Regions from separate parts of the Paenibacillus hubeiensis genome, predicted to be linked through region 1. Evidence: riboswitches for the same ligand, from Rfam matches in the RefSeq annotation. Region 1 holds a riboswitch; the other holds the start of a gene.
The links. Region 1 has a riboswitch for glycine ahead of gcvT (glycine cleavage system aminomethyltransferase GcvT). Riboswitches for the same ligand answer to the same signal wherever they lie in the genome.

Region 1 (3,435 bases):
GCACGAGGTCTGCGGCCTGTTTTACATGTTCCAGAGCTCCGAAGAAGTTGGGGCTTTGAATCATGACGGCAGCGGTGTCCCCGGATACGGCGGCTTGCAGGGCATCCCAGTCGGTCACGCCGTCTTTGTGGCCAATCTCGACGATCTCCAGATTAAGGCCGTGAGCATATGCTTTCAGGACTTGGCGGGACTCGGGATGCACTGTGCTGGACACGATCAGCTGCTTGCGGCGGGTGGCCGCAGCAGCCAGATTCCCGGCTTCCGCAAAGGCTGTAGCGCCGTCATACATGCTGGCATTGGCAACGGCCATGCCGGTCAACTCACAGATGTATGACTGGAATTCAAAGATCGCTTGCAGCTCCCCTTGGCTGATTTCCGGTTGATATGGTGTGTAAGCTGTGTAAAATTCGGATCGCGAGATGACGTGATTGATGACGGAAGGAATGTGATGATCGTAAATGCCGGCGCCAAGAAAGCTGGCGTGTGTATCGAAATGGGCGTTAGCTCCGGCCTGTTTGGCCATATGGCGACTCAGCGCGTGTTCGTCGAGCCGGGAAGAAACGGGCAGTTCGCCCTGGAAACGAATGTCTTCGGGAATGTCGCGGAACAGGTCGTCGATCGTATCCACGCCAACCGTTGCCAGCATGGCGTTCTGATCCTGCTCGGTCATCGGGATGTAACGGTGCTTGGTCATGTTAGATCAGCTCCTTGGATGGTCTCTTTTGCATCAGGTGTCTTTGGTGCGCGCGTCCGTTTGTAAAAAGGGGTTTTGACGACCTCGGCTTTCAATGTTTTGCTGCGAATCCCGATCTCAAGCGGAGTACCCAGCGCAGCATACCTGCTGTCGATCAGGGCGAGCCCCAGATTGCGCTTCAGCGTAGGGGATTGGGTGCCGGTCGTCACTTCGCCGATCTGTACGCCATCCGCATAGATCGGATAGTGCGGCCGGGGAATTCCGCGCTCCAGCACTTCAATGCCAACCAGCTTGCGAGCAGGGCCTTCGTTCTTTTGCTGCAGCAGCGCTTCCTGACCGATAAACGGTCCGGCATTCCATTTCACGAACATGCCAAGCCCGGCTTCAAGCGGAGAAATGGTCGCGGACAGCTCTTGTCCGTACAACGGCAATCTTGCTTCAAAGCGCAGCGTATCCCTTGCGCCAAGTCCGGCAGGAATCAGTCCGTGCGTTGCTCCGGCTTGCAGCAGTCCTTCCCAGATCCGGGCGGCCTGATCGGCCGGGACGTAGAGCTCGAATCCATCTTCGCCCGTGTAACCCGTGCGCGAGAGCAGGAGCGTAACGCCGCATACGTCGGCATCGCGGACAAACCGGAACGGCTCGATGTCGCCGAGATTCGTACCCGTTGTGACTTTGGCCAGAATATCGGCAGCCAGCGGGCCTTGCAGCGCCAAAAGCGCGGTCTCTTCGGATACGTTGCTCATCTCAACACCGACAATGATGTGCTCTTGCAGCCATACCCAATCCTTTTCGATATTGGAGGCGTTGACGACCAGCATATAGCGCTGTTCTTCCAGTTTGTAGATGAGCAGGTCATCGACGACCCCGCCACTCGGATAACACATCAATGTGTACTGGGCTTGCCCGGGAACCAGCAATGTCACGTCATTGGTCGTCATTTGCTGCAAAAAGGCCTCGGCCTGTTCGCCTTGGACTATGAATTCACCCATGTGGGATACATCAAACAATCCTGCACGTTCGCGCACGGCCTCATGCTCTTTCTGGATGCCGCTGAACTGCACGGGCAGTTCCCAGCCGCCAAAATCGATGCAGCGCACGCCTTCGAATTGCTGATAATGCGGGAAGAGAGGGGTTCTTAACAAATCGGACATCATATCACCTCGTTTTAGGCCGCCGGAAGGGCCGATTGTGAAACGAAACCGCGAAAAAGGGATGGTCTATACGTCATGAGGAAGCTGCCTTATGCAGGATTCTTATGCACTGTTTTCGTTTTTTTGGGAAAAAGGAAAAGGACAGGCCAAAGAACCGGCATGCGGCAGCATGCTGAATTCCTGGGCTCTGTCCTTGGTACCTGAGAGTTACCCCGGCGCAGATTGCGTCAGGTTTCCCCTTGGGTGATCAAAACGCCCTTCTTGGGCGAATGGATGCTCTCCAGAGTTGCGTCCCGTAAAAGTCCTTTTGCCTGAGAGATTCACCCGCCGCTTGTCGGGGGTTTACTCCTTCGGCGCCACCACACGATCCCGAAGCGGGACGGGGCGATCTCTCCCTTTACGTTCATCCGCGAATATTGCTTCTGTCAGTTGTTTCTCCCCTCAATTAAAACGCGTTAAAGCTATTTGTGTCAAGAACTATATCATAAGAATAGAGAATAAAAGCGAATATTTGTTTTCTATCTCCTTTTAATGTTCGTGTTTCCGACAAGGTAGCGATTCCATATCCAGTATATGATTGAATGCCTATAAAAAGGATGTCACTTTTTGGAGGGTGAAAAGAATATATTGTTAGGTATATTGACATTTATGGCCGACATGTCATACGCTATGTTTTGGGAAAAAGGGAAGGTCAAGGAACGCATGCACTCCACTAATGAAAAAGCGAGGCGGATAACCAAATGAGCGAATTGAGAAACGATTTCCTGTACAGTGAAGAACACGAATGGGTGCAAACCGTCGGTGAAAATACTGTGCGTATAGGCATAACCGAATTCGCGCAGCATCAGCTGGGTGACATTGTGTTTGTTGAACTGCCTGACCTTGACTCGAATGTGCAAGCGGAGGCAGGCATTGGAACGATCGAATCCGTAAAGACGGTTTCGGATTTGTTTGCGCCCGTGGGAGGAATCGTTGTGGCCGTAAACGAGGCGCTGCAAGAGGCGCCGGAGCTGGTCAACACTTCTCCTTATGAAGAAGGCTGGATGGTTGAAATCCGCGTGGACGGCGATTTGAGCGCGGCGCTGTCAGGGCTGCTGGACGCGGATGCCTACCGGAAGCATACCGAAGAATAATCGTTTGCACTAATTTACGTATTATTACTGAAAATAAAAGTGTATATTTCATGGGTTTGAAAAGCCGATGCGGCCAAGCTGCCGCTTGGCTTTTTTGCGTTGTTTAAGGGGAAAGTCTGAAAGGGTGTATCTCTTGTGCCTCTTAAAAAACACTGTTTTTTTATATTATGCATTCTTGTTTTAATAAGCCAGGGCTATGATTGGGCATGATACATAGAAGGAATCGGTACGTTACTGTTGAACTTGCGACAACGCAAAACAGATCCAATTTAAATCTTGTCATCAACGTTCATGACGGGAGTTGATTTTCATTTCGTTGTAAGGGATACCGTTTTCATTTAGTATGAACTTGAAAATCACGAATACAAGATTTGTACCTTTATTCATCTGAACTGCGTGTTGATATGTTCAGTCGAGTCAAGGTTTAACATGTTGAGGAGGTTATCAATATGAGTTC
Region 2 (3,435 bases), on a different contig from region 1:
GGTTGCTGCGACAGCCATTTGGTTATGCCGAGGTGGAGATATATGTCTTGACTTCGGAGATGGAGAAAAAAATGATGCTGCATCCGCTGCTGCCGGTTCGCGATGTGAATGAACTGCTTGCCCGAATCGTTCCGCAATTCGAAATGCACACACCTGCCAGCCGCCCTCCGGATCGAGCCCGCTGGTTGTTCCTGCGCTGGAAACTGCTGGGTGCGGCCGTGCTGGGAACGGCGGGAACCGTATTTCTGGGCCAGGCCGGCGCGCTGCTGTTTCTCTTCGTGCCCTTATGTGCCGTTTGGGGATACGGATGCTTCAAGGATGAAGGGATGAGCATTCAAGGCAAGCAGCTGACGCTTCGTCACCGGACCATATCCCGCAGAACGGCATTAATGCGCAGGCCCCATGTCGTTACGGTGAACACCGCTGCCACGACCGGACAGCGAAGCAAGTCCTTGCTATCCGTTCGGGCCAAGCTTATGGTGAATCGAAGCGGCTTTAGAGCGGTTTTCCTGGAACATGACCAGGCTAATGCCGTGAAGGATTGGTTTCGACAGGCTTCGAACTTGATCTAGTTGGATAGGGAGACTGTTAATCACCGAACAATACCATAAAAGGATGCATATAAATATATGGAGAATCTCAATGTATATATGTACAACGTCTCCAAACATTATTGGCCTCTCAGCCGGGATTTGCGATATCATGCACCCGTTTATCTGGCACTCGTCCGAGTATGGTAATAATACGTTAATTTTATTGACATAAAGTGTGTTGAAGTTTAATCTGTTATATGAATGACCAAGATGAGTAAGTAATATGTGTGAACAAGAACATGACTTATCGATTATGACCTATATAGCGAATGATGACGAGTGGGAGAGACCCGGACAGGCTGAATAAACATTCATGCGGCCGCTTCGGGCACCGAAGGAGCAAGCGGCGTGCACCCGGCACGAACGTTAATCTCTCAGGTAAATGTACCATCGTTGGACGCAGCTCTGGAGAGTGTGCCATGACATGGCGCCGCCCAAGGGGTAAATGATGGGGTCGAACAATCGACCAACATCATGAAACTCTCAGGCATCGAGGACAGAGAGAGGGCTAAAGGCCCTTCTCTGTCCTTTTTGGTGTGTTTATAAGGAAGCATAGTGAAAATATGGATGCCTTGGATTCGGACATGATGGAGTCGGCGGGGCAGTTACATGGAGGGGTGCAGGATGCGTTTCAAAGATGTGTTTTCAATTATTGGCCCGTCTATGACGGGGCCATCCAGTTCACATACGGCAGGAGCGGCAAGGCTCGGCCGAATTGCGCGCCAATGGCTCGGCTTTATGCCCGAGCGGGCGCGGTTAACGTTGTACGGCTCGTTTGCGGATACGTATCAGGGCCATGGCACCGATCTTGCGCTGATCGGCGGCCTTCTCGACTATGCAACCGACGATCCGCGCATTCCGGATGCGGAGCGATATGCGGAAGAAGCCGGAATGGATGTCGAATTCTATACGAGCGGCCTGCCTGCCCCGCATCCGAATACCGTCAAGATCGAACTGCGGCACGGCGAACGCCAATGCTCGCTGGTTGGTGCCTCCATCGGCGGCGGCAGCGTATCGGTGCACGCGCTGAACGATTTCCGCGTGCAGATCAGCGGCGAATTCCCTACATTGGTCCTGCGCCATTCCGACAAGGCCGGCGTCCTTGCCTCGGTGACGTCAACGGTCAGTTCCTCCGGCGTGAACATCGGTTACATGCAGGTAGACCGCAAAGCCCGCGACGGCGAAGCGTTGACGGCGATGGAGATGGACGGTCCGCCAAATGCGGAGATGCTGAACCGATTGCGTACCCTGGAACATATGCTGGACGTTCGGGTCATTGATTTGAAGAGAGGGGTGGGTCACGATGCGGTTTAAACATTTGCACGAGCTGAGCGCCATCTGCACGGCCGAATCCAAGTCGATTGCGCAGCTTATGGTCGAGGAGCAGGTAAAGGAAACCAATGTCCCGGAAACGGACGTTGTGCGGCAAATGTCGGAATATTATCAGGTGATGAAGGAGGCTGTGCGTAAAGGACTGACGGAGGACACCACTTCGCGCAGCGGATTGACGGGCGGAGACGGCAAAAAGATGGCCGCGTACATTCGCAGCGGAGAAACCTGCTCGGGTGATGCTTCTGCGCTTGCAATGGCCTATGCGCTGTGCGTATCCGAGGTGAATGCCTCCATGGGACGCATCGTGGCGACGCCGACGGCGGGTTCCTGCGGCATTATCCCCGGCGTGTTCATTAGCGCCCAGGAGCGGTTTGGCTGGAATGACGAGCATTTGGTCAATGGTTTGTTCTGTGCCGGAGCCATCGGATACGTCATTGCCAACAATTCCTTCATCTCGGGAGCCGAAGGGGGCTGCCAGGCTGAAGTGGGCTCAGCGATCGGCATGGCAGCAGGCGCAATGGTGGAGCTGCGCGGAGGCACGCCGGAGCAGGTCGTGCATGCAGTCGGTCTTGCGCTCAAAAATACGCTGGGCCTGATCTGCGATCCGGTGGCCGGGCTAGTAGAGATCCCTTGCATCGTCCGCAATGGGCTGGGTGCCGTGACTGCACTGGCTGCCGCGGATATGGCCCTGGCTGGCGTGCGCAGCGCGATTCCTTCGGACGAAGTGATCGATGTGATGCTGGAGGTGGGCAGCGCCATGCCGAGCAGGCATCGCGAGACGGCCCAGGGAGGTTTGGCGCAGACGCCGACGGGGCGCAAAATGATGGAGAAGCTGGCCAGACCGAAAGCGAAGCGTGCGCCCGAGCCTGAACTGCAAACGGGAGAAGAACAACCTTCCGAGTAGACGGAAATGGTGTCATTGCCATGATTTCATCGATATTTAAAAGCCGATGCAAGTTCTTCCATAGGAAGAGCCGCATCGGCTTTTTTGAGCATGGGGCACTTACTCGGGTTTCAGCGGCGTGGTTCCCAGAACGGCATATCCATAGGCGGGAAGCTCCACGGCGAGCGTGCCTCCTTCCAGGGCGATCCGGTGGTCGCTCTCCAACAAATCGGCCCATTCTCCTTCGCCTGCTTCAAGCTCGAACATGGCCGTTTCTTCGGAGCGGTTGAATAACACGAGAATGCGTTCCTCGTCGCTTTGCCGCTCCAGCACCAGCTGGCTGCCGCCTGGGCTTGCTTGCGGGAAGCGGATGCTGCCTTTCGCACGCAGGGCGGGATGGGCATGGCGAAGCGCAATGATTGTTTTGTAGAAGTCCAGCAGCTCTCGATCTTGCTTCGCTTCGTCCCATTCCATGCATCTGCGGCATTCGGGATCTCCCCCGCCCTCCAGACCGATTTCATCCCCGTAATAGATGCAGGGGGCTCCCATGTAGCTGAACTGGAACAAGGCTGCCAGCTTCATCTTGCGTTTATCCCCTTGAGCCAACGTGAGCAGCCTTGGCGTATC

Region 2: linked by a shared signal. The riboswitch ahead of sdaAB (L-serine ammonia-lyase, iron-sulfur-dependent subunit beta) and the one ahead of gcvT (glycine cleavage system aminomethyltransferase GcvT) in region 1 are both predicted to bind glycine.

The regions. Positions count from the first base shown of each region.
Region 1 covers NZ_JAVYAE020000005.1:287,415-290,849, reverse strand. Annotated here, with positions in the region: gene gcvPA (aminomethyl-transferring glycine dehydrogenase subunit GcvPA) at 1-694, opposite strand, end outside; gene gcvT (glycine cleavage system aminomethyltransferase GcvT) at 691-1,845, opposite strand; glycine riboswitch at 2,031-2,131, opposite strand; glycine riboswitch at 2,135-2,252, opposite strand; gene gcvH (glycine cleavage system protein GcvH) at 2,586-2,978, shown strand; gene RSX24_RS16530 (PTS mannitol transporter subunit IIBC) at 3,428-3,435, shown strand, end outside.
Region 2 covers NZ_JAVYAE020000015.1:93,822-97,256, forward strand. Annotated here, with positions in the region: gene RSX24_RS26665 (PH domain-containing protein) at 1-572, shown strand, start outside; glycine riboswitch at 864-992, shown strand; glycine riboswitch at 997-1,095, shown strand; gene sdaAB (L-serine ammonia-lyase, iron-sulfur-dependent subunit beta) at 1,218-1,907, shown strand; gene sdaAA (L-serine ammonia-lyase, iron-sulfur-dependent, subunit alpha) at 1,897-2,829, shown strand; gene RSX24_RS26680 (alpha-glycosidase) at 2,929-3,435, opposite strand, start outside.